Regions from separate parts of the Variovorax sp. MPBD4-3 genome, predicted to be linked through region 2. Evidence: riboswitches for the same ligand, from Rfam matches in the RefSeq annotation. Region 2 holds a riboswitch; the other holds the start of a gene.
What was found. A riboswitch is a leader RNA that binds a small molecule or an ion and turns the genes downstream of it on or off. The one in region 2 is predicted to bind glycine.

Region 1: it holds a riboswitch for glycine, as region 2 does, so the genes downstream of both, gcvT (glycine cleavage system aminomethyltransferase GcvT) here and AC1RVW_RS12450 (D-amino acid dehydrogenase) in region 2, are expected to answer to the same signal.

What each region holds. Positions count from the first base shown of each region.
Region 1 covers NZ_JBXASW010000021.1:17,306-32,453, forward strand. The annotation lists gene gcvP (aminomethyl-transferring glycine dehydrogenase) at 1-2,116, opposite strand, end outside; gene gcvH (glycine cleavage system protein GcvH) at 2,165-2,536, opposite strand; gene gcvT (glycine cleavage system aminomethyltransferase GcvT) at 2,600-3,772, opposite strand; glycine riboswitch at 3,818-3,930, opposite strand; glycine riboswitch at 3,943-4,033, opposite strand; gene AC1RVW_RS14895 (alkene reductase) at 4,087-5,211, opposite strand; gene AC1RVW_RS14900 (PaaI family thioesterase) at 5,226-5,738, opposite strand; gene AC1RVW_RS14905 (hypothetical protein) at 5,738-6,298, opposite strand; gene AC1RVW_RS14910 (hypothetical protein) at 6,295-7,227, opposite strand; gene AC1RVW_RS14915 (flavin-containing monooxygenase) at 7,233-8,546, opposite strand; gene AC1RVW_RS14920 (MFS transporter) at 8,543-9,685, opposite strand; gene AC1RVW_RS14925 (acyl carrier protein) at 9,774-10,055, opposite strand; gene AC1RVW_RS14930 (acyl-CoA desaturase) at 10,052-11,035, opposite strand; gene AC1RVW_RS14935 (fatty acyl-AMP ligase) at 11,040-12,851, opposite strand; gene AC1RVW_RS14940 (LysR substrate-binding domain-containing protein) at 12,982-13,860, shown strand; gene AC1RVW_RS14945 (DUF6506 family protein) at 13,885-14,169, opposite strand; gene AC1RVW_RS14950 (hypothetical protein) at 14,313-14,873, opposite strand; gene AC1RVW_RS14955 (hypothetical protein) at 15,040-15,148, shown strand, end outside.
Region 2 covers NZ_JBXASW010000016.1:30,085-45,232, reverse strand. The annotation lists gene AC1RVW_RS12475 (DMT family transporter) at 1-627, opposite strand, end outside; gene AC1RVW_RS12470 (LysE family translocator) at 624-1,223, opposite strand; gene AC1RVW_RS12465 (aminotransferase-like domain-containing protein) at 1,346-2,809, shown strand; gene AC1RVW_RS12460 (PhaM family polyhydroxyalkanoate granule multifunctional regulatory protein) at 2,901-3,671, shown strand; gene AC1RVW_RS12455 (FIST signal transduction protein) at 3,717-4,997, shown strand; gene AC1RVW_RS12450 (D-amino acid dehydrogenase) at 5,016-6,317, opposite strand; glycine riboswitch at 6,411-6,518, opposite strand; glycine riboswitch at 6,536-6,639, opposite strand; gene rfbB (dTDP-glucose 4,6-dehydratase) at 6,765-7,835, shown strand; gene rfbD (dTDP-4-dehydrorhamnose reductase) at 7,832-8,722, shown strand; gene rfbA (glucose-1-phosphate thymidylyltransferase RfbA) at 8,752-9,648, shown strand; gene rfbC (dTDP-4-dehydrorhamnose 3,5-epimerase) at 9,645-10,193, shown strand; gene AC1RVW_RS12425 (glycosyltransferase family 4 protein) at 10,353-12,284, shown strand; gene AC1RVW_RS12420 (glycosyltransferase family 2 protein) at 12,271-13,038, shown strand; gene AC1RVW_RS12415 (hypothetical protein) at 13,050-14,609, shown strand; gene AC1RVW_RS12410 (glycosyltransferase) at 14,701-15,148, shown strand, end outside.

The sequences.
Region 1 (15,148 bases), on a different contig from region 2:
CGCCGCCGAACTCGCCCGGCGCGGCCACGCCGACCAGCGCGTTCATGTTGGCGCCGTCCACGTACACTCGGCCGCCGTGCGCATGCACCAGCTCGCAGAGTTCCTTCACGCGGGTTTCGAACACGCCGTGCGTGCTGGGGTAGGTGATCATCACCGCGGCCAGGTTGGCGCTGTGCTTCTCGCAGGCGCGCTTCAGGTCGTCCATGTCGACATTGCCCTGCGCGTCGCAGGCCGTCACCACCACCTGCAGGCCCACCATCTGCGCGCTCGCGGGGTTGGTGCCGTGCGCGGACGATGGAATCAGGCAGATGTTGCGATGCCCCTGGCCCTTGGCTTCATGGAACGATTTGATGGCCAGCAGGCCCGCGTACTCGCCCTGCGAACCCGCATTGGGCTGCAGGCTGATGCCCGCGTAGCCGGTGGCCTCGCACAGCCAGGCGCGCAGCTGCGCATCGAGCTGGGCATAGCCGAGCTGCTGTTCGGCCGGCGCGAAGGGATGGATGTTGGCGAACTCGGGCCAGGTGATGGGGATCATCTCGCTGGTCGCGTTGAGCTTCATGGTGCAGCTGCCCAGCGGGATCATGCTGCGGTCGAGCGCCAGGTCCTTGTCCGACAGGCTGCGGATGTAGCGCAGCATGGCGGTCTCGCTCTTGTGGGTGTTGAACACCGGGTGCGTGAGGAAGGCGCTCGCGCGGCGCAGGTCTTCGGGGATCAGCGGCGTGGTGTTCGCGGCCAGGTCGTCGAAACGCGGCAGCGGCTTGCCGGCGGGCGCGAACAGGGCCCACAGCGTCTCGACGTCGGCACGCGTGGTGGTCTCGTCGAGCGAGATGCCCAGGTGCTGCTGCAGGCGCTGGCGCAGGTTGACGCCGGCGGCTTGCGCGCGCTCGATGATGGCCGGCGTGTCGTCGCCGGTGCGGATGGTCAGCGAATCGAAGGCGGTGGTGTTGACCGGCTCGCGGCCCATCTGCGACAGGCCCGCCGACAGGATGGCGGTGAGCGCCGCCACGCGCTGCGCGATGCGTGTGAGGCCGTCGGGCCCGTGGTACACGGCGTACATGCTGGCCACCACGGCCGGCAGCACCTGCGCGGTGCAGATGTTGGAGGTGGCCTTCTCGCGGCGGATGTGCTGCTCGCGCGTCTGCAGCGCGAGGCGGTAGGCGGGCTGGCCGTGCGTGTCGACGCTCACGCCCACCAGGCGGCCCGGCAGCGAGCGCTTGAACTCGTCGCGGCAGGCCAGGTAGGCGGCGTGCGGGCCGCCGTTGCACAGCGGCATGCCGAAGCGCTGCGTGGTGCCGCAGACGATGTCGGCGTCGAACTCGCCGGGCGCGACCAGCAGCGTCAGCGCCAGCAGGTCGGCCGCCACGATGAAGGCGGCGTCGCACTGGTGCGCATGGCCCGCGAGCGGGCGCAGGTCGTGCACGTGGCCGGTGGTGGCCGGGTACTGCGCGAGCACGCCGAAGAAGGCGCCGCTCGCCATCAGGTGCGGCAGCGTTTCCGACACCGTGCTCACCTTCACTTCGATGCCCAGCGGCGCGGCGCGCGTCTTGATGACTTCGATGGTCTGCGGATGGCAGTCGCCCGACACCAGGAACACGTTGCTCTTGGCTTTAACGCTGCGCTTGGCGAGCGTCATGGCTTCGGCGGCGGCCGTGGCTTCGTCGAGCATCGACGCATTGGCGATGGCCATGCCCGTGAGGTCGCACACCATCGTCTGGAAATTGAGCAGGGCTTCCATGCGGCCCTGCGAGATCTCTGCCTGGTAGGGCGTGTAGGCGGTGTACCAGGCGGGGTTCTCGAGGATGTTGCGCAGGATGACGCCCGGCGTGTGCGTGCCGTAGTAGCCCTGGCCGATGAAGTTCCTGAACACCTTGTTCTTCGAGGCCATCGCCTTCAGTTCGGCCAGCGCGTCGGCTTCGGTCACGGGGGCCGGCAGCCGCATCGGCCGCGCCCGGCGGATGGCCGCGGGCACGATGCCGTCGATGAGCTCCGAGCGCGTTTCCGAGCCGATCACCGGCAGCATGCGCGCCTCGTCCGCCGCATCGATGCCGATGTGGCGGGCGAGAAATTCTTCGGCATTCTCTAGTTCTTGCAAAGAGGGAAGGGCGGGAATCGGCATGGCGGTGGGGGCTCGGGAAGAAGGGGGCTCGGAAGAAAAATCAGGCGATCAGGACTCGGCCGCGAACTTGTCGTAGCTGGCGGCGTCCAGCAGGGCGTCGAGCTGCGCGGGCTCGCTCAGCTTGACCTTGAAGAACCAGCCGGCGGCCAGCGGGTCGCTGTTGGCCAGCGAGGGGTCGGCGCGCAGGGCTTCGTTGACTTCGGTGATCTCGCCCGACACGGGCATGAAAACGTCGGCTGCCGCCTTGACCGACTCGACGACGCCGGCAACTTCGCCCTGCGCGAAGGTCTTGCCGACTTCGGGCAGGTCGACGAACACCACGTCGCCCAGCGCGTCCTGCGCGTGCAAGGTGATGCCGACGGTGGCTGCGTCGCCTTCGGCCGACACCCATTCGTGGTCCTTGGTGTACTTGATGCTCATGGTGAGAAAACTCCTCGTGGAAAAAATGAATCGGGGTGCAGAGCCTAGCCGGGTCTGCCGCTTTCAGCCGCGGTAATAGCGGGTCGGCACGAAAGGCATGGTCGAGACTTCCATCGGCACCGGCTTGCCGCGCACGATGGCCTGCACGCGGGTGCCGGGCTCTGCGAAGGCGGTGGCCACGTAGCCCATGGCGATGCAGCGGTCGGCCGTGGGGCCGAGCAGGCCGCTGGTGACGATGCCGATGTCCTGGCCTTCGAATGACTGCAGCACCGTGCCGTCGCGCACCGGAATGCGCTCCAGCGCCACGAGGCCCACGCGCTTGCGCTTCAGCGTGTCGTGGTCGGTGTGGCCGGCGGTGCCTGCCGTGGCGGCGGCAAGCTGCGCGAGGATCTTCGCGGCGCCGGGGAAGCCGCCTTCGCGCGCGCCGCCCGCGCGGCGCACCTTCTGCATCGCCCAGTTGAGCGAAGCCTCGACCGGCGTGGTGGTGGTGTCGATGTCGTTGCCGTACAGGCACAGGCCGGCTTCGAGCCGCAGCGAATTGCGCGCGCCCAGGCCGATGGGCTTGACCTCGGGCTGGGCCAGCAGCAGGCGGGCCAGCGGCTCGGCATCCTTGGCGGCTACCGAGATCTCGAAGCCGTCTTCGCCGGTGTAGCCGCTGCGGGTGACGAAGGCGGCAATGCCGCCGATCTGCACCGCGCCGCCCGTCATGAACACGAAGCGCTCGATGCCGGGCGACAGCCGCGCCAGCGTGGCCGCGGCCTTGGGGCCCTGCAGCGCGAGCAGGGCGTGGTCGGGCAAGGGCTGCACTTCGCAGCGGGAGCCGATCTTCTGCTGGATGTGGGCGATGTCGGCCACCTTGCAGGCGCCGTTGACGATCACGAAGAGCGAGCCGTGGCCTTCGTTGAAGAACATCAGGTCGTCGAGGATGCCGCCCTCGTCGTTCAGCAGCAGGCCGTAGCGCTGCTTGCCGGCGGGCAGGTCGATCACGTCGACGGGCATCAGGGTTTCGAAGGCGGCCGCGGCGTCGGGGCCGACCAGGCGCAGCTGGCCCATGTGGGAGATGTCGAACAGGCCGGCCGCATCGCGCGTGTGCTTGTGTTCGGCCATGAGGCCGGCGGGGTACTGCACCGGCATGGAATAGCCGGCGAATGGCACCATGCGGGCGCCGAGCTCCACGTGAAGGGCGTGCAGCGGCGTCTTGAGAAGTTCGGTAGCGGGTGCGGAGGAAGCGGCCACGGGGCACTCCAAAGGGGCAGACAAAATCCATGACGCAAGCCATGGGCCACCCCTGCTGTCCGCTTTACCTGAGAGATTCGCCCCACGATCGGGGTTTGCTCCTTCGGTGGGCCGCTGCGCCGTTTGCGGTACGGCGGCCTCTCTCCAGCAAGGAAACGCCGGTGTTCGCCGGCGCCTTGTCAGTCCTTTTGCCTGAGCGTTCGGGAAACCCCTGCGCCTTCGGCGGCCCCGGCTGGCGGGGCTCTCTCCTGACCTTCGAGAGTGTAGTTGATCGGCTAGGGCGTGTTCCAAGGACTATCGGCCGGCCGCTCTGGTCAAGCGGTTGCCGTTGTGGCCTCGGCGCTTCCCAATGACGGATAGTCGGTATACCCCTTGGTGTTGCCGAAATAGAAAGTCGATGGGTCGGCCACATTCAGCTTGGCGCCGCTGGCAAAGCGAGTCACCAGATCCGGATTCGCGATGTACAGACGACCAAACGCCATCGCATCCGCAACTTTTTGCGCCAGCAATTCCTCCCCTGATTTCTGGTCGAAATTTCCGCAAAAAACCAGGCAATTCCTGAATCTTTCGCGTAGCCCCTGTCGGAATGCTGCAGTCAATGCAACGCCGCCCGCCCAGTCGGGTTCTGCGACGTGCAGATACGCGATCCCCTTGGCGTTGAGGCTGTGGGCTAGCAAACAGGCCATTTGTTCGGCTTCGCTGTCGGCGATATCGTTGAATACCCCATTGGGCGATATGCGAACTCCGACCCTGCCTGCGCCGATGACAAGAGAGACTGCATCGACGATTTCTTCCAGGAAGCGGGCCCGATTTTCAAGAGAGCCGCCGTATTGGTCTGTCCGAAGGTTGGTATTCGTGGAAAGAAACTGGTTGATCAGATAGCCGTTGGCCGCATGAATTTCGACAAAGTCAAAGCCTGCCCGCTTTGCACGTTCGGCCGCTGCCGCGTACTGCGAGACGATCACGGAAATTTCATCGCCTGAAAGCTCCCTTGCTGGCTCGCAGGGTACTTCCTGGAGTCGCCCGTTCTTGAAGACGCTTACCTTCGAGCGTCGTGTGGCGACGGCTGAAGGAGCGACCGGCTGCGCGCCGTCCGGCTGGTTCAGGCTGTGCGAGATGCGGCCCACGTGCCAGAGTTGCATTGCAATTCGGCCGCCCGCTTCGTGCACCGCTTTCACCACGCGGCTCCACGCACCTTCCTGCGCATTGGTGTAGATACCCGGTGTGCCGAAGTAGCCCTTGCCTTGGGCGCAGACCTGCGTGGCCTCGGTGACGATCAAACCGGCGGTTGCCCTCTGTGCGTAGTACCTGGCGGTCAGCAGTGTCGGACATTCCGTGCCGTTGGCCCGCATGCGCGTCATCGGCGCCATGAAGACGCGGTTGTTCAAAAGGGTGCCCGATATCGTGATCGGGCGCAGAAGTGGCGATGTCCGATTCATTGTGATCCCCAGCCTCAGGCTGGCTTGACGCGCCAGGGCGCCAGGACCTCGACCACGTTCGCCTCGAAGAGAAGGATGTCAGCCTGCCAGGCGAACACCTGAACGATGGCTTTTCTTTCCGTCAATGCCGTCACGCTGGCCTGCAGCCGGGTTTCCGTAATCACGGCTGGGGCCTTGAAGTCTATGTTCATGTTGACGGTGAGCACTTGCAGTCGATCGGGTATGACCGAGTAAGTAGCGAGTCCGGCCCACTGGTCAACCAGGCCCGTGAGGTATCCGCCAAAGATGTTGCCGGTAGGCATCGCGGCATGCGAAGGTGGCGTGTAGACACCGGAGAGCCGTCCGTACTCCCAGCTCGCAGCGCATGGCGTGGCAAAAGGAAGGCCGATCGTCGCAATCGGGATCGGTGCGATATCGGTGCCGTCCACCACTTCATTCAATACCTTGCGGTATTTCGTCTTGATATCGAGGCCGGGGAATTCCGCCGGTCGCTCGCTCTCGCGTACCAACAGTTCAACATCAACCATCAGGTGGCTCCTTCCTTCGTCGTGGGTGAAACTGCAAGCGTCGAAAGCCAGTTTTCGAACGTCTCCATGCTTTCGACGATCAGTTGGGAGCAGGCGAGCACAGCCAGGTTCTGCCGCATGCCGGTAATCGCGACCACGAACCGTCCAGCGTTGTGGGCTGTCAACATCTCCGCGGCTGTTCCCATGCTTGGCTCGTTGTTCGGTAGGAAGACGACGCAGACATCGCAGTTACCCGCCATCGCCGTCTGCCGGTGGAATATTTGCGTCAACTCCAGCAGCGCAGGGTCCAGGTTGGACCTGGCTACCTTGGGCGTCTGGAGCAAGGCGGTGTGCGCCTCGCGAATGCGTTCGCGGGAGGTTTGCAGGTTGTCCCACATTCGTTCGGCGGGGTCGTGCACCACGGCATTCGGAAAGTGGCGTCGGATGGCTCTTGCGATCGCCGGGCGGTACGACTGGTCCGCGAGATCGCGTCCGCCGCGCGCGCCTTGCATGACGCCTGCAAGGAAGAAAGATCGGGGATGAGGAGGCAGCATTTGCAATCCAGAAATTCTTGTGTTCATTCCCTCATCAACGGATAGGGCGCGAGAACCCGGTCGTCGGGCGCGACCTTCGAATAGACGCGTGATGTATGAAGGAGGATGTCGACGACCTCCTGGGCGCTTACACCCACGACCCTGGCGACACTCGTGAGGTTTTCGTCGAAGCCGGGCGAGCCCGCTGTACTCACCCGGCCCTGGTTGTCTCGGCTGATCAGCTGATCTTCGGTCGCAGGCCGATCGGCTGTCACCCCGCAAAGCGGCAGGATGACTTCGCTGAGTGCTTGCCGCGGGAGATCCAGAACGCGTACCGAGAGGTTGTTCTGCTCCGGATGCACGAGCCGCGCATGTGCGACAGGAAGTGGCGAGGGAAAGATTGCGACCTCATCGAGACTCAGACCGAAGGACCGATAGAGGTAGTTTTGCTGGCGCCGGGGGCTGAAGCGGGTGTAGTCGAGTTGCAAGGTGCGCTTCTCTACATTCAGCACCGCCCGCATCTTCCCCCAGCGTGCAAGGCCCTCATCGTCGATGCGCACGGGATAGGCGGGGACTGAGGCCTCGATGCAATCACCGACCCGGTCCTCGTAATTCAGGATGAGCGGCGCCTTGTGCAGCAAGTAGGGGTCCAGCACGGCGATTCCGTGGCTGTCCGGATAGATCGATGCGACGTGGCGGCCATTGCGGATGTAGATGCCTTTCGGGCCACCGATGGATTGAAGGTGTTCGTCCACCCGGACGGACTGCCGAACGCATGACATTCCCCAGTTGGGCGCCAGAATTCTCTCGTCGAAGAACTCGAGAAACTGAGTCGCGCTGTTGTAAGGAACAGAACCCAGAGCGTAGGTCAGTGCCGTTTGAAGGAGTTCGGGCGTTCGCTCGGGGATAAGTGCGTTGGCTTCGCCGGACCCTGTGTTGATGCGGGGATCACCGAGTCGTGAATGAATCGTTCCCATGGTGGTCAGGCAGTTGCGAGAAGGTCGAGATGCTCGGTCAGGGCCCTGCGGAAAGCGAGCAGCGAGAACTGCGTTGCGTTGCGGGGGATGTCGATGAAATCGATACCGTTGTTCAGGTCGACGTTGTTTTTCCTGATCAACTCGTCGAACTGGCGTGCCTTCGCGGGATAGGTCCGCTTGGCTGTGATGTATTGGGAGATCACCCTGGACTGAAGCTCGACTGTCGGGAAGTGCCCGCCGGTCGAGTCGGTCATTCCCGCAATGAACAGATCGTCGAACTTCTTGGAAAACGCATACAAATAAAAGTCCGGCTTGTTTCCTTGCCAGTCGAGATCTCCGTTCGAGACAAACGGGATATGGATCTCATAGCCAGTCGCCAGGACGACGACATCGAACTCCTGTGCCGAACCATCGCTGAAACGCACCGTGCTGCCTTCAAAGCTTTCGACGCCTGGCGCGATGGCGATTCGGCCATGTGCCGCGTAGTAGGGGACCAGTGTGTTGACGATGGCCGGGGTCTGCAGCGGGCGATGGTCGGGCTTCGGAAGCCCCATGCGTTGTTGATCGCCCGCCGAAAGGCGCAGGAGCCAGCCCATGATCTTCGACGCCCATTTACTTGGAAGTCCCATCGAGCGCACCTTCATGCCGACCTGGTCGGCGGGGTAGCCGGCAATGAACTTCGGATAGAAGTTGTAGCCGCGGCGCATGCTGAGGACCACGCGAGGGGAAATCTGGCAACACTCGACGGCGATGTCGCAGCCAGAGTTGCCCGCGCCGATGACCGGGACCCGCTTGTCCGCGAATTCACTAGCGTCCGTGTATTCGCTGGCATGGAGGACCCTGCCAGCAAATATCCCCGGAAAATCCGGCTTCCTCGGATACCAGTTATGCCCGTTTGCAATGATGACATCGCGAAACCATGCTTGAGTTCCGCTGGCTGAACTGACCACCCATCCGCCATCCGTTGATCTCGTGATCTTTTCGACGGCGTCGTTGAATCGGATGTGTGCTCGCAGTCCAAAGTTGTCCGCGTAGCTGTTGAGATACTTGAGCACCTGGGGATGACCCGGGTAGACCGGAAAATCATCCGGCATAGGGAAGTCGCTGAATGCGGTGATCCCCTTCGATGTGATGGTGTGTGTGTTCCGATACACCGAACTCTTCGGGTTGGCCCGGTCCCAGATCCCCCCTATGCCGGCATGCGATTCGTAGCCGACGAAGTCGATGCCCGCCTCCTTAAGATTCCGCATTGTGGCCAAGCCGGAAGGGCCTGCGCCAATGACCGCAACGTCGGGTTGCGATTCGTGTACAGCCTTCATGAACGTTGTTCTCCGCGAGTGGACACCATCCAGATGGCGATGCATTGAGCTGCGGCGCCAGCCAGGGGAATGAAAAGCAAGGTGCCGTTTGTCGAGAGGAGTCCTCCCAGTGCAGCCCCTGCGGCCATGCCAAAGTAGGTGGCCATGGTGTTGAGTGCAATCACCTGTACGGCGTGTGGCGGGCTCGGTGACACAAGACGAGAAGCCTGCGGGGGTGTGCATGCCCAGCCGGATGCCGCAAAGATGGCGACGGCAACCGGGAAGAGCCACACCCCCAAGGGAGGGCCGCTGAACACGGCCAGACTCATCAGGAGCAAAGAAGCGAGATGCGCACAAAGAAAGTACTGCAGTGCGCGTACGGGTGTTTTGAGGAAATCGCCGAGCCGTCCACCGATGAGATTCCCGGCAATGGCCGCCGCACCATAGATCAACAAGACAAAGCTTGTCTTGTCTGCCGACCAGCCGGTCGCGGACTGGCTGATCGGGACGATGAACGTATATGTGGCAATGCCACCCGCCATCCATACGAAGCAACTTGCAAGAGCCCGGATCACGTCGCCGTTTCGGAGTGGCGACAGGCGCTCTCCCAGCGAAAGGCTCCTGGACTGGAAGTTGGCCGGCATCACCCACCAGAGCGCCGCGGCCGCGGCTGCGGCCAGGGTCGCAATCAGGATGAAGGTCATCCGCCACGAACTTACGCTTGCGAGCATCAAACCCAGAGGGACGGCCGTGACGAGGGCGGCCGTCAGTCCCCCCAAGACGAAGCTGCTGGCCTGGGCACGTTTTTCGGGAGGCAGAAGGTTGATGGCAGCCGCAACTGCTGCCGGCGAATAAGCCGCGGCACTCATTGCCGCGATCAGGCGCCACAGCAAGAGCCAGGCGTATTGCTCCGACAGGGCTGCCGCAAGATTGGCAGCGGCGAAGACGCCCATCGACGCGATGAGGATCGTCCGAAGAGATTTTCCGCCCAATACGGCACCTAGGATCGGGGCGCTTATCGCGTAAGTCAGCGCGAACGCCGACACCAGCAGGCCTGCCTGGGACAGCGACACCTGAAGCCCTGTCGCCAGATCTGGAAGGATGCCCGCGATCACGAATCCATCGGCGCCGATCGCGAACATCCCCAGCGCCAGCAGCACAACGGATCCCGGCACGCTCAGCCCGGGGCGCTGCGGTGCTGCTACAGTCTCTGCGGGTCTCATTCGGGTATTGCGGTTTTCTGCCGGTTCACTTCGTTGTCGGCGCCGAACTGCTGCAAGACGAAACGTGCGCCACGAGAAGTTCAATGGTGTTGAACTCGAACAGCGCCGTCGGTTCGACGGGAATGTGGAACTCCTGCTCCAGTTCTGCCGTGATCTCGACGGCTTGCACGGAGTCGATGCCGAACTCTTCAAACGGGATGCCGGAATGCAGTTCGGCTGCCGGGATGTCGCACCGCCTGCTGATGTAGTTGATCAGCCAAGCCCTGAGTTCATCGAGATTGACTTGGGTGCTTGCTTCTTGCTTCATGCTTTTTTCTTTCCTGGTTCGTACTCGACCGAGTAACGTTGCTTTGCTTCGAGGATCTGTTCTTGCGTGGGTCTGCGAACATCCCAGACAAGTCCGAGGCGTTCCAGGATCCGGATGACCAGAGCGGAAATGTCGGGTTGCCACCAATGCAGCGAAACGCTGGCAGAGGCCGGAAATTCGTGATGGTTGTTGTGTAGCGAAAGGCCAAGAGTCGGAATCGCGAGCAACAGGTTGTTGCGGCTGTTGTCGGCGCGGCGGAATGGCCGCGTGCCAACCAGATGCCCGAACGAGTTGGTGATGTAGTACATCTGATTGGCCACGAAGATTCGCAGCAGTCCGCCCCAAAGAAGTCCGGAGAGAAAACCTTGCCACGATTGGTACCAGGCAGCACCGATGAGCGCGGGAATGACAATGCCCAGGATTCCCCACTTGGCGTAGGTCACATGCAGCCTGAACAGGTCGGGCCGGCGGAACATATCGGGCGTCATCCGTTCCCACCCCTTGGGCTTGAGCGAGTCGGGGTTGAACATCCAGCCGATGTATGCATGCATGAATTGGGCGATGCGGCGACCCGGGGGACTGCCGGCCGGTGCGACAGGGCTGTGAGGGTCGCTGGGTTCGTCCGTGTTTCCGTGATGCCGCCTATGGGTCGCGGTCCAGAGAATCACCCCTCCCTGGAAACTCATCGACCCCAGGATGCCCAGCATCATTTCCACGGGTTTGGTCGTCTTGAAAGACTTGTGTGCGAAGTACCGGTGAAAGCCGACCTCCAGGCCGACCATCGCCAGGAAATAGCACACCGCGAACAGCACGACGTCGAAGAGGTGCACTGGCATTCCGAACGCAAGAATCGAGACGAGCAGAAAAATGGCTCCCAGCAGCGGCACGATGTTGGCCGTCAGCGCCAGGATCAGATCCCGCCTGCTGGTGCGCGCGCGTTGCCTCAGGAGCGCCTGATTTGGTGCATTTGGAGTGAGCATGTGTCTAGCTTTCGACGGCAGTTGCCAGGGAGCCGCTTTGTTGGGTATGGGTGTCTTGGCCTGAAGGACGGGTCCATTGCGCCCAGACCTCCATTTCCTGCCGCTCCAGCAACTTGCGCGTGAGGCGTCGCTGAACCTTTCCGCTGGAGGTCTTCAGCGTTCTTCCTGGCGCCACGATGACGACGGTGAAGGGGAAGAGCTGAGACTGCTTTCCGACGGCTTTGCGGATGTCCGCCAGCAACGCGTCCGGGTCCGATTTGCGCGCGGTGCGCTCGATTTCCGCGACCACGGCAATCTCCCCCTCGTCGCCGACGTTGAATGCGACGGTGCATGACGGCCTGACTTCGGCGATGGTCGCTTCGACTGCGCGCTCGATGTCTTGAGGGTAGTACTTCTTGCCCCTGACGATGATCGTGTCCTTGATGCGGCCAGTGACGAACAGCTCCTCATTCACGAGAAACCCGAGATCGCCCGTACGCAGAAAAGGACCTGCTCCGGATTCGGTGTATGCGCTGAAGACCTCGCGGGTCTGCTCATCCCGCTGCCAGTACCCCTTTGCAATGCTCGGGCCGCTGACCCATATTTCGCCTTCTTCGCCATCCTCAAGCTCTTGGAGGCCATCGGGATCGACGATGCGGATCTCTTGTTGTGCGAGAGTGCGGCCGCACCCGACCTTGATTCCCTGATTGGGGGGTGGTGTAAATGTTTCGGATGCCGTTGCGCCGTCCCATTGCATCATCTGCTTGCTGATGGTGTTCAGCAGGACGGGCGCCGACGTCGCGTCTCCGCCCGAAGAAAACAGAGTGCCTTCCGCCAGGCCGTAGCATGGATAGAGCATCTCGGGCACGAAGCCCGCCGAGGAAAAACTCTCGCAAAATCGTTTCAAGGTGGCGACCTGGATGGGTTCCGCGCCGCTGTACATGATGCGCAGGGTATTGAGCGATAGCGTCTGAGAGACCGGATCGCGGGCGTTGGCAACCAGGTCGAAGGCGAAGTTCGGCCCGCCGGACAGCGTCGCCTTGTATTCGGAAATCGCGTTCAGCCATCGCATGGGGCGCTGAATGAACGAGAAGGGCGACATGAGAACAGCATGGAATCCCACGAATAGCGGTTCGAGGATCGCGGAGATCAGGCCCATGTCGTGATACGGAGGTAGCCAACTCACCATCACGGTCTCGCGCGTACTGCCGAACTTGTCGCGGATCTCGCCTAGGTTGTGGATCAGATTCGAATGCGTGACCATGACTCCCTTCGGCTCGCCAGTCGAGCCAGAGGTGTACTGCAGGAAAGCCAATTCCGTGGCGACGGGATGCTGCAAACGAAGCGCCAACTGACCCGGTTCGGCACAGACAGCCTCGGAAATGATCTGGTGTTCCCCGAGGGGAAAACTGGATGAGCGGGTTTCCTGGAGCTTTGTCAGGTCGACCGCCTGCGTCAGGATGATCGATGCAGTGCAGTCCGCGATGACCGCACGGAGTCGATCACGGTGTTGATTGTTCTTGACCGGGTATGCGGGAACCGCCGCAAGGCCAGCCCAAAGGCAACTGTAGAACGCAACTATGTAGTCGATGCCGGGCGGGTAGAGAAGAATCGCGCGCTCACCCGGTGCGGCCACTTGCTGCAGCCGGGCCGAGAACGAGATAACGCGATCCAGTAGCTCTCCATATGTGATCCGCTGGTACGAGCTCTTGTCTTCAGGGTTGTGCAAGAAGGTGTAGGCAACCAGATTGCGGTCGGTGACCCCTCTCAAACCGACGTAGTCACAGATCGTTCGATATCCATTTCCGCTGTCGGCGGCATAGCTTCCCAACTTCACGCGAGACTCCTCCCGAATCTTTTTATGACTCAGCCTGTCTGGTTGAATGGATTTGTTTCGGGTAATTCTTTGCGTAACAGATAAGATTGTCTATGTCTGTTTTTGCATCTGATGAGACATAGAAGGTCTGATGATCGATCTCCAGAAACTCCACTATTTCGTCGCTGTCGCAGAGACGTTGAACGTTGGAAAAGCGGCAACGCTGCTGCACATTTCCCAATCGCCGTTGAGCCGCCAAATCATTGCGCTGGAAGAACGTCTGGGTACGGCACTCTTCTCGAGAGAGCGGAAGCGGCTTCAGCTGACGGACGCGGGGCGGCAGTTCCTCGATGAGGCAAAAGCCCTCATGGAACATGCGCAGCAGCTGGAGGATCGGATCCGGGATGAGGCCGAGGGAAGGACGGGCTCTTTGACGCTTGGTTTCGTGGAGGGCGCCATTCACGTAGGAGCGCTCCAGACGGCCATCAAGCGCTTCCTGAAGGTCGCGCCGCACGCCAGGATCGAGCTGAAGAACCTTCGCTCTAGGCAACAGTTCGAAGCCTTGCAGTTCGGCGGAATCGATGTCGGATTCTCTTACTCGCCGCCCTTGCAAAACAGTCCGCTTGTCGCAGAGCAGATCGCGGATGAAGGGTTTGCTGTCGCGATGCCCAGGAATCACCCGCTGGCCAAGGGGCGCTTTGATCCGCGAAAGCTGGATGGGGAGGCATTCATAGCCCTTCCCGAAAAAGACTCCCCAGAGGCTCGGCAGAGTTTGATGGGGGCGTGTGCGAGCGCAGGCTTCATCCCCAACGTTCGATTCGAAGCGGCGGAGCCTTCCGTCGTGCTCGGGCTGGTAGACGCGGGTGTTGGATTGGCGATCGTTCAGGAAAGCCTGGGCAAGGCGCCAGGCAGGGGAATCGTGCTCCGCCCGTTGCCTCCGTCATTCCCCATGAGAGCCAAAATATTCAGGGTCACAAGGAAAGCCACGCGGCCCCTAGTCGCAAGATTTCTCGGCAGCCAGCAAGCCTGAGTTGCCGCCGAATGCCCGTCTTGCCTACGAGAACAGGCGGTGCATGGCGTCGATCGACTCCGGTCCATACGCGACTACGCCGACGGGCACGGCATAGTCTATGGCCTCGATGATCTTGCCCGCCCACACGGGGCTGAATCCACCGCATAGTTCGATGAGCTGCACGCCTTCGCGAACCATCTCCTGCGCGACCTCGATGCCCTCGGAGGCCGTTGCGACGCCCACCACCTTCATCTGAAACTGCACTGTCCCCTGATGCTGGACAAATCGGTCTCCGGTCACGATGAATCCGAACTTGGTGAGGGCCATGAGCTTGTTCTCCGTTTGTGCGTGGATGAGAGCGTTGGAGCAAGAGACGCCGCTGGCGACCGCCTGCCTTCAATTCAGCCTAACACCGGACCAGGCTTCTCGTCTGCAAGATTCGCGACTGGCTGGCTCTCGCTCGAACAATCTCAGTGAACTATCTCAGTCGGCGGCAGCAGCTTGTCGATCCGCTCGCGCAGCGACTCGGCGCGCTCGGGGCCGGCGGCTTTCTCGATTTCCGTGAGCATGAGCGCGGCGATGGTCAGCATGGCTTCGCGGTCGCGGGCTTCGCGCAGGGCGTCGCGCATCTGCAGCGCGAACTTGGGATCGCGGCGCACGAACATGCGCTCGCAGATGTCGAACAGGAACATGCGCGTGGTGGCCAGGGAGCGCTTGCCGTCGAAGGTGTCGGCCGACGTGGCGATCTGGATCGGCTCGCTGGCGGGGATGGGTGCGGGTTGGGCGGGCGCCGGGGCAGGGGGCACGGCGTCGCCGGGGGCAACCGCCACCTTCGGAGTCTGCAGATAGCCGCGCTGCACCAGCGTCTGGATGGCCTGCTCGGCTTCGTCGCGGGTGCTGAACAGCGGGCTGAAGTCGCTCAGCGAACGCCGCCCGTCGGCCATGAGCAGCAGTGCGCGTTCACGCTGGCTGAGCGTGCGCTGTCCGCCCTGGAGTTCGTCGCGCGCCTTGTCGGTCTTGGTGGGAAACATGGCAGCCACAGCTTTCGGAGATCGAGGGCAGCAGCATCGTTGCAAGCGGTGACATCTTCATGAACCCTTTTCGCTTACGGAAATGGCGTTGGCCCCGCACGATTTCCCGGTACCGCGACTGCCTTGCCCGGCGGTATGCTCCGGCACCGCGGAAGGGGCCCACCTCATGCTTCCCATCGTCTTTGCACTCATGGCGACAGTCCTGCTGCTCGTGTGGATGGGCTTTTTCATGATGGGATCGCTGCCGCTGCTGATCCTCAAGCACGACACGCCGC
Region 2 (15,148 bases):
CGTGGCCGGCAGCGTGACGGGCAGCGCCATCACGCAGACCCAGCAGATCACGCGCTCGGCGCCCAGCGACGGCGTGACCTGCGCGCCGTAGATGTAGCCGAACGATGCCGCGACGACCGCGCCGACCAGCAGCAGGTCGGCCCACTCGAAGCCGAAGCCGTGCCCCGCCTGGCTGGCGCGCAGCACCGAGAACACCACCACCAGCAGGCTGCCCGCGATGGCGCAGAGCCAGAAACCCAGCCGTGCGCGCTGGTGCAGCACCCAGGCCGCCACGGCCGCGGTGACCAGCGGCAGCAGCGCCGTCACCACCGCCGCATGGCTGGCCGTGACCACGCGCAGCGCGTAGGCCAGCAGCAGCGGAAAGCCGACGGCATTGCCCAGCACCGCGATGCCCAGCGGCCGCCACTGGTGCGGCGCCGGGCGCGGCGAGCGCGTCACCAGCAGGAAGACGGCCGACAGCACGCCCGCCAGCGCCGCGCGCCCGAGCGTGACGAACCAGGGCGACAACTGCGGCGCGTCTTGAGAGCCGGTGGCCAGCCGCGTCATCGGCAGCGTGATGGCGAACATGGCCACGCCGACGACGCCGAGCCACATGCCCAGCGTCTCGTCCTTGATGCCCGGCCTCATACGCTCACCATCCACCAGGCGGTGAGCACCAGCACCAGGCCCATCGCGCGGTTGAACCACAGCAGCCGCGCGCCTTTGGACAACCAATCGCGCAGCAGGGCACCGACCAGCGCATAGGCGAAGTTGCTGGCGAAGGCGAAGAACAGCATCACCGGCGCCACGATGGCGAAGCGGCGCAGCGCATCGGGCTGCCCGGCGATCCAGCCGGCCACTAGCGTGAGCGCCAGCAGCCAGGCCTTGATGTTGACGAACTGCAGCATCACGCCCTGGCCGAAGCCGACCGACAGCCTGGCGCTGTCGGCGTTGCCGAGCGTCGCGCTGCCGCTGAGCTTCCAGGCCAGCCACAGCAGATAGCCGATGCCCAGGGCCTTGATGGCCACCCGCAGCGGCGGCACCGCCACCACCAGCGCGCCGATGCCTGCGGCGCACAGCACCAGAAGCAGCGTCCAGCCGACCGGCACCGCGACCACGAAGCGCATCGCGCGCGGCAGGCCGCCGTTGGCCGCCAGGGCGGTCGAGAGCGTGGTGTTGGGACCGGGCGAGAAACTCATCGCCGTGGCCAGCACCAGCAGCGCGGTGAATTCTTGCCAGTTCATGACACACACTCTAAACTTGAGACCATTACAGTTCCAGTACAGATGATCGAACAAACACTGAAACTGTATTGGTCATTCCTTCGGCACAGAGCCCACAAGGCTCTTCTGGAACACGGGCACGCATGCTGACAAGAACCTCCACCCAGTCGCTCACGGGCCAGCTGGCCGACCGGCTGGCCGAACGCATCCGTACCCGGCTGCTGCCGCCCGGCGCGCGGCTGCCCTCCGTGCGCGAATGCGCGCGGCAGCAGGGGGTGAGCCCCTACACGGTCGTCGCCGCGTACGACCAGCTCCTGGCGCAGGGGCTGGTCGAAGCCCGCCGGCAGCGCGGCTTCTATGTGCGCGACGCCGCGCCGGTACAGGAAGGTCGCCTGGCCAATCGCACCAATGGCACCCATGGGACCAATGGCCCGGATGCCATCGGCATGCCGGCGGCCATCGCCGTGCAGATGATGGCCTCGCGCGTGCCGGCCGACGCCAGTTCGCTGATCCGCAGCATGTTCCACCGGCCCAGCGACAAGCCGCAGCCGGGCATGGGCGTGTTCCCGCCCGACTGGATGTCGTCGACCTTCATGCCCACGGCCGTGCGGCGCATGACCAGCACGGCCGCCCTGCAGGAGCTGTCGCTCCAGTACGGCGAGCCCGCCGGCGACATGAGCCTGCGGCGCAGCCTGTCGCAGAAGCTGGTGGGCATCAACGTGCCGGCCACGCCCGACCAGATCGTGACCACCATCGGCGCCACCCATGCGCTGGACATCGTGAGCCGCACGCTGCTTCGCGCGGGCGACCCGGTGATGGTCGAGGAGCCGGGATGGGCGCTCGAATTCGCGCGGCTCGAGGCGCTGGGCATGCGCATCCTGCCGGTGCCGCGCCGCGCCGACGGACCCGATCTGGAGGTGATGGCGCAGTACTGCAAGCTGCACAGCCCCAAGCTGTTCGTGAGCGTGAGCGTGCTGCACAACCCGACCGGCTACAGCCTCACGCCGGGCAGCGCGCACCGCGTGCTCAAGCTGGCGAACGAGCACGACTTCCACATCGTCGAGGACGACACCTACAGCCACCTCGCGCCCGAGCACGCCACCCGGCTCAGCGCGCTCGACGGGCTGCAGCGCACCATCTACGTGAGCGGCTTCGCCAAGATCCTGGCGCCCAACTGGCGCATCGGTTTCCTGGCCGCGCCGCCCGCGCTGAAGGAGCGGCTGCTCGAGACCAAGCTGCTGGCCACGCTGACCTCGCCCACGCTCTTCGAGCGGGCGCTGTCGTGGTGCATCGACCAGGGCCAGCTGCGCCGGCATTCGGAGCGGGTGCGCATCCGCCTCGACGGGGCGCGAGGGCGGGCGGTGAAGCTCGCCATGTCGCACGGCTGCACCTTCGCGTCGGAGCCGGCGGGGCTGTTCGGCTGGGTCGACACGGGCGTGGACACCGACGCGCTCACGCAGCGCATGCTCGACCAGGGCTACCTGCTGGCGCCGGGCTCGCTGTTCCATGCGCGCCGGCCGCCGAGCACCATGATGCGCATCAACTTCGCGACCTCGCAGGACGCCACTTTCTGGAAGGTTTTCAGCAAGGTCCGCGACGAACTCTGACGGCAGGTAAATCCCCGCGCCGGCCGGGCCGGACGGCAAGGGCTTGGAGTAAGCTGGGAACACAAGAAAACCCTCCCAGGAGACCTTCCGCATGAGCAACGCCAGCAAGCCCTTCGACTTCAGCCAGTTCGTCCCCGGATTCGACTTCCTGAAGAACCTCGCCGGCGGCGCCGCGGCGGGTGCAGGCGCCGGTTCGGTGCCGGGAATTCCGAGCCTCGCGAGCTGGGTCGCACCAACCCTGAGCGTGGAAGAAGTCGACAAGCGCATCCAGGAACTCAAGACGGTCCAGTACTGGCTCGAGCAGAACGGCCATGCGCTCAAGGCCACCATCCAGGCGCTCGAGGTGCAGAAGATGACGCTGTCGACGCTGCGCGGCATGAACGTGCGCATGGAAGACATCGCCAGCGCGTTCACCAAGCAGGCTGCTGCCATGGCCCCGGCGCCCGCGGCAGCAGCCTCGGCAGCCCCGGTCGAGCCGGAGCCCGAGGAGGTCGAGGAAGAAGACGAGCTGCCCGAGGAAGAGGAAGCGCAGGCGCCGCAGAAAACGAAGACGCGCGCGCGTCCGGCCGCCGCGAAATCGAAGGCCGGCGAGGGCGCCGGCGTGATCGATCCCATGCAGTGGTGGGGCTCGCTCACCGAGCAGTTCCAGCAGATCGCCAGCTCGGCGCTGCAGGACGCCGCGCAGCTGAAGGTGCCGGCCATGGCCCAGCCGCTGGCCGACGCGGTCGGCAAGGCGATGGGCGGCAAGCCGGCGGCAACCAAGGCCCGCAAGCCCGTTGCCGCGGCAAAGAAGGCGGCGGCTCCGGCCGCCAGGAAAAAGACGTCGACCGCCGCGCGCAAGCGAACCTCCAGCCGGCGCTGACGTCATACCCATACATTTTTTGGAAAGAACGGGTTGGCACGCATCATGAAACTGTTTCCCTCCGGTCATGCCACCCATCCGCAATGGCGCATGGCGGCCGGCCTCGTGCTGGCCCAGTTGCGCGCACAGATGGCATTGCCCGACTACGCGCCGTCGCCGACGCTCGGGCTGCTCTACATCACCGACCACTACGCCGCCGAGGCGCAGGACATCCTCGACCACCTGAGCGCCGAACTGCCCGAGGTGACCGACTGGTCGGGCACCGTCGGCATCGGCGTGGCGGCCAACAACGCCGAATACTTCGACGAGCCCGGCATGACGCTGATGCTCTGCGCGCTGCCGAGCGACCAGTACCGGGTGTTCTCCGGCGTCGCGCCGCTGGGCAACTCCGAAATGAGCGGCTTCGAGGCCCACACCGCGCTGGTGCACGCCGACCCGGCCACGCCCGACCTGACCGAGCTGATCGCCGAGATGGCGGGCCGCACCGACACCGGCTACCTGTTCGGCGGGCTCTCGTCGGGCCGTGGCGGCGCGCTTCAGTTCGCGGTCGGCGGCAACGGCAACATCCGCGGCCATGGGGCGGCGGGCGGTGTGTTCTCGGGCGGCCTGTCGGGCGTGGTGTTCGGCGACGGCGTGCGGCTGGTGTCGCGCGTCACGCAGGGCTGCCAGCCGCTGCGCTCGGGCGCGGTGCGCAAGCGCGAGATCACCGAGGCCGACGGCAACCTGCTGCTCAGGCTCGACGGCGAACCGGCCCTGGACGTGCTGCTGGCCGACCTGCAGGTGTCGCTGGAGAGGCCGCAGGAAGCCATCGACGCCGTGCGCAACACGCTGGTCGGGCTGGCCGACGCGGGCAGCGACGGCATCCGCCGCACCGGCGACCTGGGCGCCGACGTGCTGGTGCGCCACATCATCGGGCTCGACCCGACGCGGCGCGGCATCGCGATTGCCGACACGGCCGAAGCCGGCATGCGGCTGACCTTCTGCCGCCGCAATGCGCAGGCGGCGCGGGCCGACCTGATGCGCATCTGCGCCGAGATCCGCGAAGAGCTGGAGCCCGAAGAGCAGACGCTGGCCACCGCGCGCGCCGTGGCTGCCGGCGAGGCCGAGGCGGCGCCGCATCCGGCGCGGCGCATCGCGGGTGCGGTGTACGTGAGCTGTTCCGGGCGTGGCGGCCCGCATTTCGGCGCGCCGGGCGCCGAGTTGCAGATCGTGCGGCACGCGCTGGGCGACGTGCCGCTGGTCGGGTTCTTCGCCGCCGGGGAGATCGCGCGGCACCACCTGTATGGCTATACGGGGGTGTTGACGGTGTTCACGTCCAACGACTGAACACCTTTCAGCCTCGGATCATGCCGGCTGCAGCATGCGTGGCTGCGGCGCCGGCATCCCCGTGAACGCGAAATCCACCTCCGGTGCGAGCCCGCTCACGATACGCGCGATCGACTTGCCGGAGCCGCAGGCATGCGTCCAGCCGAGCGTGCCGTGGCCGGTGTTGAGGAACAGGTTGGCGAGCTTCGTCTTGCCGATCAGCGGCACGTTGCTTGGCGTGGCGGGGCGCAGGCCGGTCCAGAACTGGGCCTGCGTGGTGTCGCCGGCGCCGGGGAACAGCTCTTCGACACGGCGCACGATGGCTTCGCAGCGCACGCGGTTCAGGTCGCGGTCGTAGCCGTTGAGCTCCGCCGTGCCGGCGATGCGCAAGCGGTCGCCGGATTCCGAGGTGTAGCGTGAGAACACGAGCTTGAATTCGTCGTCGGTCAGCGAGACCTGATGCGCTTTGGAGGCGTCCTTGACGGGCAGCGTGACCGAATAGCCCTTGGCCGGATAGATCGGCAGGCGGATGCCCAGCGGCGCCGCGAGCAGCGGGCTCAGCGAGCCCATCGCCATCACGAAGGCGTCGCCGCGAATGCGCTGGAAGCGGCCTTCGGCATCGGTGACCTCCACGTGGTCGATGCTGCCGCCGGCCTCGCGCAGGGCGGTGACGGTGTGGCTCATCAGGAATTTCACGCCGGCTTCGGCCGCGAGCCGGGAGAGTTCGCGCGCGAAGCGGTTGGCATCGCCGGATTCGTCCTCGGCTGTGTAGGTCGCGCCGGCCAGCTTGGGGCGGATGTGGGCGAGGGCGGGCTCGATCTTCACGGCCTCGTCTGCCGAGATGACCTGGCGTTCGCATCCCAGGGCGCGCATCTGCTCGGCGGGCGCGAGGGCGCCGTCGAATTCCTTCTGCGTCGTATAGAAGTGGAGGATGCCCTGGGTTCGCTGGTCGTAGGCGATGCCGGTGTCGCGGCGCAACTGTTGCAACATCGAGCGGCTGTATGTGCCAAGACGCACGATCTGCTCGATGTTGTGGCGGGTGCGCGCCGGCGTGCATTCGCGCAGGAACTGCAGGCCCCACAGCCACTGGCGCATGTCGGCGCGGATGCGGAACAGCAGCGGGGCGTCTTCCTTGCCCAGCCATTGCAGCACCTTGAGCGGCGCGCTGGGGTTGGCCCAGGGTTCGGCATGGCTGACGGAAATCTGCCCGCCATTGGCGAAGCTGGTTTCGGCGGCCGGGGTGGCCTGCCGGTCGATCACGGTCACTTCGTGGCCGAGTTGCTGGAGGTAGTAAGCCGAGGTCACGCCGAGCAGGCCGGCGCCAAGAACGATCACGCGCATTTCAAGTACCTTTGAGGTGCTGCGCTTGAACGGCGGGCGAGGGTGAATACTATTGAATTAATAGCAAGCAACCGGACGACCGCTGTCCAAGTTGCCGCTCCCCCTGTCCTCGGTACCTGAGAGATTCATTCGTTGCGCCATTGCAACGAATTTGCTCCTTCGGTGCGCCACGTGAAGTGGCGTCTCTCCAGACGGCGTTTCAGTTGATGCAGTACTGACCCCTTGCCGAAATCCAAGACTTCGTCGGGCCGACCTGAGCGTTTATGGGAGTTTGCGCCTTCGGTAGGGCCACCGGGGTGGCCCGCTCTCCTGCGGTATCGCGAACGATTGTAAACACGCCGAGGGCAGAACGGTAACGTCTTGTGTTTCCGCCAATTGGCCCAATGGGATAATCGAACGTTAATGTTCATTGCGACACGGCGATGACTTTCAACTTCAGGGGACCCCATGATCTTGGTTACCGGCGGCGCTGGCTTCATTGGCGCCAATTTCGTACTCGACTGGATCGCGAGCAGCGACGAGCCTGTCGTGAACCTCGACAAGCTGACCTACGCCGGCAACCTCGAGACGCTCGCATCGCTCAAGAACAACCCACGGCACATCTTCGTGCAGGGCGACATCGGCGACAGCGCCCTGGTCGACCGCCTGCTGGCCGAGCACAAGCCGCGCGCCGTGGTCAACTTTGCCGCTGAATCGCATGTGGACCGCTCGATCCACGGCCCCGAAGACTTCGTGCAGACCAACGTGCTCGGCACCTTCCGCCTGCTCGAATCGGTGCGCGGCTACTGGAGCGCGCTGCCGGCCGACCAGAAAACGGCCTTCCGTTTCCTGCATGTGTCGACAGACGAGGTCTACGGCTCGCTTTCGAAGACCGACCCGGCCTTCACCGAAGAGAACAAGTACGAGCCCAACAGCCCGTACTCGGCCAGCAAGGCCGCCAGCGACCACCTCGTGCGCGCCTGGCACCACACCTACGGCCTGCCGGTGCTCACCACCAACTGCTCCAACAACTACGGCCCGTTCCACTTCCCCGAGAAGCTCATCCCGCTGATGATCGTCAACGCGCTGGCCGGCAAGCCGCTGCCCGTGTACGGCGACGGCATGCAGGTGCGCGACTGGCTCTACGTGAAGGACCACTGCAGCGCCATCCGCCGCGTGCTCGAGGCCGGCAAACTGGGCGAGACCTACAACGTGGGCGGCTGGAACGAGAAGCCGAACATCGAGATCGTCAATACCGTGTGCGCGCTGCTGGACGAGCTGCGCCCCAAGGCAGACGGCAAGCCCTACAAGGAGCAGATCACCTACGTCACCGACCGCCCCGGCCACGACCGCCGCTACGCCATCGACGCACGCAAGCTCGAAGCCGAACTCGGCTGGAAGCCCGCCGAGACCTTCGACACCGGCATCCGCAAGACCGTCGAGTGGTACCTCGCGAACAGCGAGTGGGTGCGCAACGTGCAAAGCGGCGCCTACCGCGAGTGGGTCGAGAAGCAATACGACGCAAAGGCCGCGGCATGAAGCTGCTGCTGCTGGGCAAGGGCGGACAGGTCGGCTGGGAACTGCAACGCAGCCTTGCGCCGCTGGGCGAACTGGTGGCGCTCGACTTCGACAGCACCGATTTCCACGCCGACTTCAGCAGGCCGGAGCAATTGGCCGAGACGGTGCTGAAGGTCCGCCCCGACGTGATCGTGAATGCCGCAGCACACACGGCCGTCGACAAGGCCGAGAGCGAACCCGAATTCGCGCGCAAGCTCAACGCCACGTCGCCCGGCGTGGTGGCCGAAGCCGCCCAGCAGATCGGCGCGCTGATGGTGCACTACTCGACCGACTACGTCTTCGATGGCAGCGGCAGCAAGCCCTGGAAGGAAGACGACGCGACCGGCCCGCTCAGCGTGTACGGCCAGACCAAGCTCGAAGGCGAGCAACTGGTGGCGCAGCACTGCCCGCGCCACCTGATCTTCCGCACAAGCTGGGTGTACGCGGCACGCGGCGGCAACTTCGCCAAGACCATGCTGCGCCTGGCCAAGGAGCGCGACAAGCTGACCGTCATCGACGACCAGTTCGGTGCGCCCACTGGTGCCGAGCTGCTGGCCGACGTGACGGCCCATGCCATCCGCGCCACGCTGCAGGATCCGGCCAAGGCCGGGCTCTATCACGCGATTGCGGGCGGTGAAACGACATGGCACGGCTATGCGCGCTTCGTGCTCGAAATGGCGCAGCAGGCCGGCGTCGAGCTCAAGGCCGGCCCGCAGGCTGTCGAGGCCGTGCCGACCAGCGCCTTCCCGACCCCGGCGAAGCGCCCGCACAACTCGCGTCTTGACACCACCAAGCTGCAGACCACTTTCGGCCTGCGCCTGCCGCCCTGGCAGGAAGGCGTTGCGCGCATGCTGCGCGAGACGCTTTGAAGAACAAACACCCACGAAAAAACAAAAGCATGACCAAGACGACGCAACGCAAAGGCATCATCCTGGCCGGCGGTTCGGGCACCCGCCTGCACCCGGCCACGCTTGCCATGAGCAAGCAGCTGCTGCCGGTGTACGACAAGCCGATGATCTACTACCCGCTGAGCACGCTGATGCTCGGCGGCATGCGCGACATTTTGATCATCAGCACGCCGCAGGACACGCCGCGGTTCCAGCAACTGTTGGGTGATGGCAGCCAGTGGGGCATCAATCTGCAGTACGCGGTTCAACCGAGTCCGGATGGGCTGGCGCAGGCTTTCATCATTGGTGAGAAGTTCGTAGGGAATTCGCCCAGTGCGCTGGTGTTGGGGGACAACATCTTTTATGGGCATGACCTGGCACATCTGCTCGGCGGTGCTGATGCGAAGAACTCTGGTGCCACCGTCTTTGCTTATCACGTGCACGACCCCGAGCGGTATGGAGTGGTGGCATTCGACGCCAAGGGCAAGGCCAGCAGCATCGAAGAAAAGCCGCTGAAGCCGAAGAGTAGCTATGCGGTGACGGGCCTCTACTTCTACGACAACCAGGTCGTAGATATCGCGAAGGCGGTGAAGCCGAGCGCGCGCGGGGAACTGGAAATCACGGCGGTAAATCAGGCGTACCTAGACCTCGACCAGCTCAATGTGCAGATCATGCAGCGCGGCTACGCGTGGCTGGATACTGGCACGCACGAGAGCCTGCTTGAAGCGGGCCAATTCATTGCGACGCTTGAACATCGCCAAGGGCTGAAGATTGCCTGCCCGGAAGAAATCGCTTGGCGCAACGGATTTATCGATCGCGATCAGTTGGCCAAGCTTGCCGCGCCGCTGCAAAAGAATGGTTACGGCAAATACCTAAACCACCTGCTCGCCGAGGAGGTTCGCTCATGAATGTGGTCAAAACCGCCATTCCAGAGGTGCTGATCATCGAGCCGAAAGTATTCGGCGATGCGCGTGGTTTCTTTTTCGAGAGCTTCAACCAGCGCGCATTTGACGAGGCGGTTGGCAAGAAGTTTGAATTCGTTCAAGACAACCATTCCAAATCGTCGCGTGGCGTGCTCCGAGGCTTGCACTACCAGATCCAGAATGCGCAGGGCAAACTAGTGCGCGTTGCCCGCGGCGCAGTGTTCGACGTGGCAGTAGACATTAGGCGGTCGTCGTCAACTTTCGGCCATTGGGTCGGCACTGAACTTAACGACCAGAACCACAAGCAACTGTGGATTCCGCCAGGGTTCGCGCACGGGTTTCTTGTTTTGAGTGAAAGCGCGGATTTTTTGTACAAGACCACTGACTATTACTCGCCCGAGCATGAGAGGTGCATCGCTTGGAACGACGCACATCTGCGTATCGAATGGCCTGATATCGGCGTTCTGCCGCAATTGTCGAAAAAGGATAGCGAAGGTTTACCGCTGAGGCAGGCAGATACCTTTGACTGAAAAAATTTCGCGCCCCGCAAAAAATTTGCTGATCAAAATTACATTGCTCCAATTCACTGCGATCTTGACGATGTTCTCGGCATCGGCGCACTTTTGAAGGCTTCGAACCGGTCGAGCGGATTTTCAATAATGCAGGCTTATGAGTTGTGGAAGTAGATAATGAATGTTAAGGATGTGCTGGCACGCGCTGTCCGGTATATGAGGGAATATCGAGCCGCCAGCTTGGTTAAAAGGTCTGGCTTCTTCGACAAGGACTGGTATCTAACGAGGAACCCGGACGTTTCAGCTAGCGACGCGTTGTCGCACTTCCTTCGTTTCGGAGGAAAAGAAGGAAGAGCTCCGAGCGAGAAATTCGACTCGGCGTGGTATCTCCAGACGTACAAGGATGTTGCGCTCAGCGGAGCAAATCCACTTGTCCACTATCTCCAGTGGGGAACCAGCGAAGGACGTGAAATAGCTGGCACTTATTCAGCTGTTGCCGGTTCTCCGAACTCCTATTCGATCAATGGCGTTTTGCTAAGCGAACAAGAGGCTCGTGACCTTGAAATTCTTCGAGCTACCGACCTGTTCGATCCCGAGTGGTATCTGGAGACTTATCCCCATCTTCAAGGTCAGGATCCTTATCTGCATTTCCTGCGATATGGCGGGTTCGAAGGACTAAAGGGAAGTGAAGAATTCGATTGTGCTTGGTACGGAGAAATCTACCCCGATGTGGTTCTGCACAACGTGCACCCACTGCTCCACTATCTGGAGCACGGAATCAAAGAAGGCCGCTTTAAGGGCATGAGTCCAAAGATCTCGGCCGTCGTGAAACAAACGGTCGCAGATTTAATGGCGCTCGATCCAGAAATCGAAGCTTGCCATCCCTTGCATGGGAAGCACCTTCGGCTTAGACCCAATTTCAGTATTCCATCGGACGAACTCGGTATCGCTTGGCGAGATATCTTCAACGATCTTCCAGACGGGATCGAGCACATCCTTTTCATGCCTTGGTTGGTCAAGGGTGGCGCAGACTTAGCCGGCGTAAATATGGTGCGGGCGGCTCAGGAAAAACTGGGCGTCCGGGCCGTGCTACTGGTGTTGACGGACCATGCGAACGTGGATGCCTTCGATTGGTTGCCCACGGGAACGCAAGTGCTGGTTCTTTCCGACTACGACGCAAAGCTAAATCAAAAACAAAGGCAACGAATCGTCGAAGCTCTGATATTTGCAGTTCAACCAGCGTCAATCATGAATGTAAACAGCTTGGCGTGTTGGGATGCCATTCTGGAAAAGGGCCGCGCCTTCAAAAAAATCTGTCGAATTCATGTGGCACTGTTTTGCCGTGACTTTACTGAAGACGGCCGTGGTGCAGGTTATGCGGACACCCACTTTCGGGCTGGCATCATCAATGTCGATACGGTGTATTTCGATACTCAAGTATTTTTAAACGAAGTGGCTGAAAGATTCGGCTTGACTGAGTCGCTCAAACAGAAGTTGAAATTCTTGCCGCAGCCAGCATTGGATGATATTCATTCCCTGCATGACAATGAATTGTCGCCCAATCCGCAACCCGCTGTGTTCTGGGCCGGACGATTCTGTTATCAAAAAAATACGGAGTTGCTGGTTCGAATTATCAAGAAGAAACCGCCTGTGACACTGGACGTGTATGGAGGAGGTGAGGTCGCGCGTGAGAATGAGTTGAAATCGCTCGCGAGTGAATTTCAAAACGTCAGTGTTCTTGGTTTTTTTTCATCATTCAATAAACTTCCGCTGCAAAAATACAGCGCATTTCTTTTTACTTCGCGCTTCGAGGGGATGCCAACTGTGCTTATCAACGCGGCTGCGGCAGGCGTTCCGATCATTGCGAGCAATGTGGGTGGCGTATCGGAACTCGTTACGCCGGAAACTGGTTGGTTGATCGACGCGCTGGACGACGAAAATGCATACTGCGCGGCAATTCAGCAAATTGTCGGCGATCCCGCAGAGGTCGCAAAGCGTCTGGAAGCGATGAGAAAAAAGATCGGAACAGAGCGCTCGTGGACTGCGTTCAAATCGAAGCTTTTTTTTCCTTCAAAGACAAGTAGCGGAGTCGCAAATGTTCAAGGTTGACGTAACCGCGGTTGTGAACGCGCACAGGGAAGGCTTGTTGTTGAAACCCACGCTGGACAGTGTTCGAAGATGTTTTGAATCAGCACGAGAAAAAAACCTGACTGTCGAACTACTGGTGGCCATGGATCGTTCGGACGAACTCACCAAGGAGGTCGTTCAGCGCTGTATAGCCGATATGGAAAACGCAAAAATAATTCCCATGGACTATGGCGATGTGGGCCATTGCCGAAATCAAGCTGCTTTGCTTGCCGAGGGCGAATATATCGCCTTTCTTGATGGCGATGATTTATGGGAAAAGAGTTGGATCGTCAAGGCGCTCGAGATGGCGCGATCGGACCCGCGTGAACTCGTGCTTCATCCGGAGTTGAATGTCTATTTCGGTCACGACCCTCATGTTTTCGTCCATATCGACAGCGAGAGCGAATCCTTTGATTTAGCGGGCTTGGCATTGGTCAACTATTGGACATCATTATGCTTCGTGCGCCGGGGTTTTTTGGTTGAAAACCCTTACCCGGAAACAGATCTTCTCGCACAAATGGGATATGAGGATTGGGGGTGGAACCTCAAGGCAATTTCTGCAGGCGCAACACATAAGTGTGTTTCGGGCACGGGTCACGCAATACGCATGAAGCGAGTTTCGCTTGTTCGTCAAACGAGTTCTGCAGGATGCATCGCCGAACCGAGTGATATTTTTTCTGATGCGTTAAAGAAAAAGCAAAGGGGTGCGAAATCAAAGCTTCGCATAGCGGCATAGATGGCATGAGGATGACTGATTCTTCCTTTGTCAGGTCGACAAAGCTTTTTGGCTACAGGTTCGACGAGCAGCCAATACAGCAACACATCCGATTGCTATTAATATTCTTTGCGGTCGCGCTTGTTGCCAAAGGTGGCGCAGTGCTTCGCGGCTTCGCCGTTGATGACTACGCATTTGGGCAGGGATTCAACAAAGGGGAGTTAGGTGTTTTTTTGACACAGGGGCGATTTCTGCTGGGGGCGCTCGATTGGGTAATCGATTCCCTCGGAGTCAACATAAATGACCTGTACCTTTCCCTTGGACTTTGCGCCCTGTTATTGCAAGCGGCACTCGTTTTGGCAATATTGCGATTTGTTGGTGCTGCGAATGCATCAGGTACCGTGCTTATTGGCTCGGCAATGGTTATACACCCATACCTGTCAGAAATACTGACATTTCGTATGGTGCTTCCGGGCTATTGCGTTGCTGCGGCGCTTTCAATCGTTGCATTGGAAGCTGCGTCAAGCAAGAGTGCAGGCCTCCTTAAGCACGTAATTTGCACGCTCGCTACGCTTAGCATGCTATTTGTGTACCAAGGGTTTCTTAACTACTTCGCGGTAGCTATCATTTTTGCTTTTTTGTTTGAGGCATTTTCTGATGTTAAGTGTATCGATGCACCTAAGGAATCTACACGCTCAAGAAACTATGTAACGCTTGCAATAAGTTGCGCGCTATCGGCGTTCATGTTTCTTGCAATTCTGGCGATCCTCAAGCAAGTTGGATTTATCGAGCCTACGGGGCGGTCGAAGTTTATTTCATTGCACGAGATTCCTGCGCGAATGGCTCAGGTCTGGGCTCTCTTTCAGAATGTATTTTGGAAAAATGAGCCAATCGCGCCACATTGGCTGAAAGTTATGCTTGCGTTTCCTGTTACGGTTGGCGTCGCAGTTTTGTGTGAGCGTTTTATAAAAATGTTTCGAAGTGGCAGTACGCCTCATCTTTTTGGAATCGTCATAGCTGTTGTTTTGCTCATTCCCGCGACCGTTGGTGTGATCCTACCCTTCAAGGACTGGTATCCGGTTGCCCGTGTGCTTCCCCAAATACCAGTGATTTTCGGTTTGTTGCTTTTGTTATCTGCGCCATTTTTAAAATCGATCCTGAATGGGTGGATTTTTCGACTATCGACGGCGATGATAGTGTTTGTCGTTTTTGCATTTGTTTTTATCAACAACCAGATTTTTGCAGATCAGCAGCGAATCAACGGTTGGGATCGAATGGAGGCAAACAGAATTGTTTCGCGTTTGGAACAAAGACCGGATTTTTTAGAAGTAAAGTTTGTATATGTGGGCGGTGGGAGTTGGCGGCACTCTGCCAGGATGAGCATGATTCAGGGGGATATGAATATATCTGCGTTTTCGCCTGAGTACTCCAAGGTTCCGCTTTTGGTGGAGGTATCGGGCTACAACTTCAAAAAAGCATCTGGAGCTCAAAATACTGTTGGGGAGGCGTATTGTGCAAAGGCGTCGCCGTGGCCCGACGTTGGGGCTATTACTGTCGTCGACGATCTGGCGATTATTTGCTTGGCCCAATGAGTTTGCTATCAATTCAAACTGCAGGACCATTCTCAGCCACCCAATGCGCCCCTATGCAACCCGTTAAAAATTCGATCACCGGAATACAGCAATGAAAACACCTCATCGAGTTTCCATCGTTATTCCGGTCTACGCCGGGCAGCAAACGCTACCCAGGCTCATTACCGAGCTTGTGAAACTTACGCAGCCTCAGCTGACGCAAGGCGGGAATGAATTCTTCGTCTGCGAAGTCTTGCTTGTGCATGACTGTGGGCCCGACCGCTCAGACCTTGCAATCGAACAGCTGGCAGGCATGTATGAGTTCGTCCAGCCGATCTGGCTTTCCCGTAACTATGGGCAGCATGCTGCAACGATGGCTGGAATGGCGAGCGCGACCGGCGACTGGGTCGTTACGATGGACGAAGACGGCCAGCAGGATCCACAAAGCATTGCTGCAATGCTCGACATGGCGCAAAAAGACGCGCTTCAACTCGTTTACGCACAGCCAACCAATCCTCCTCCGCACGGTTGGTTGAGGAATTTGGCGAGTTCTACTGCCA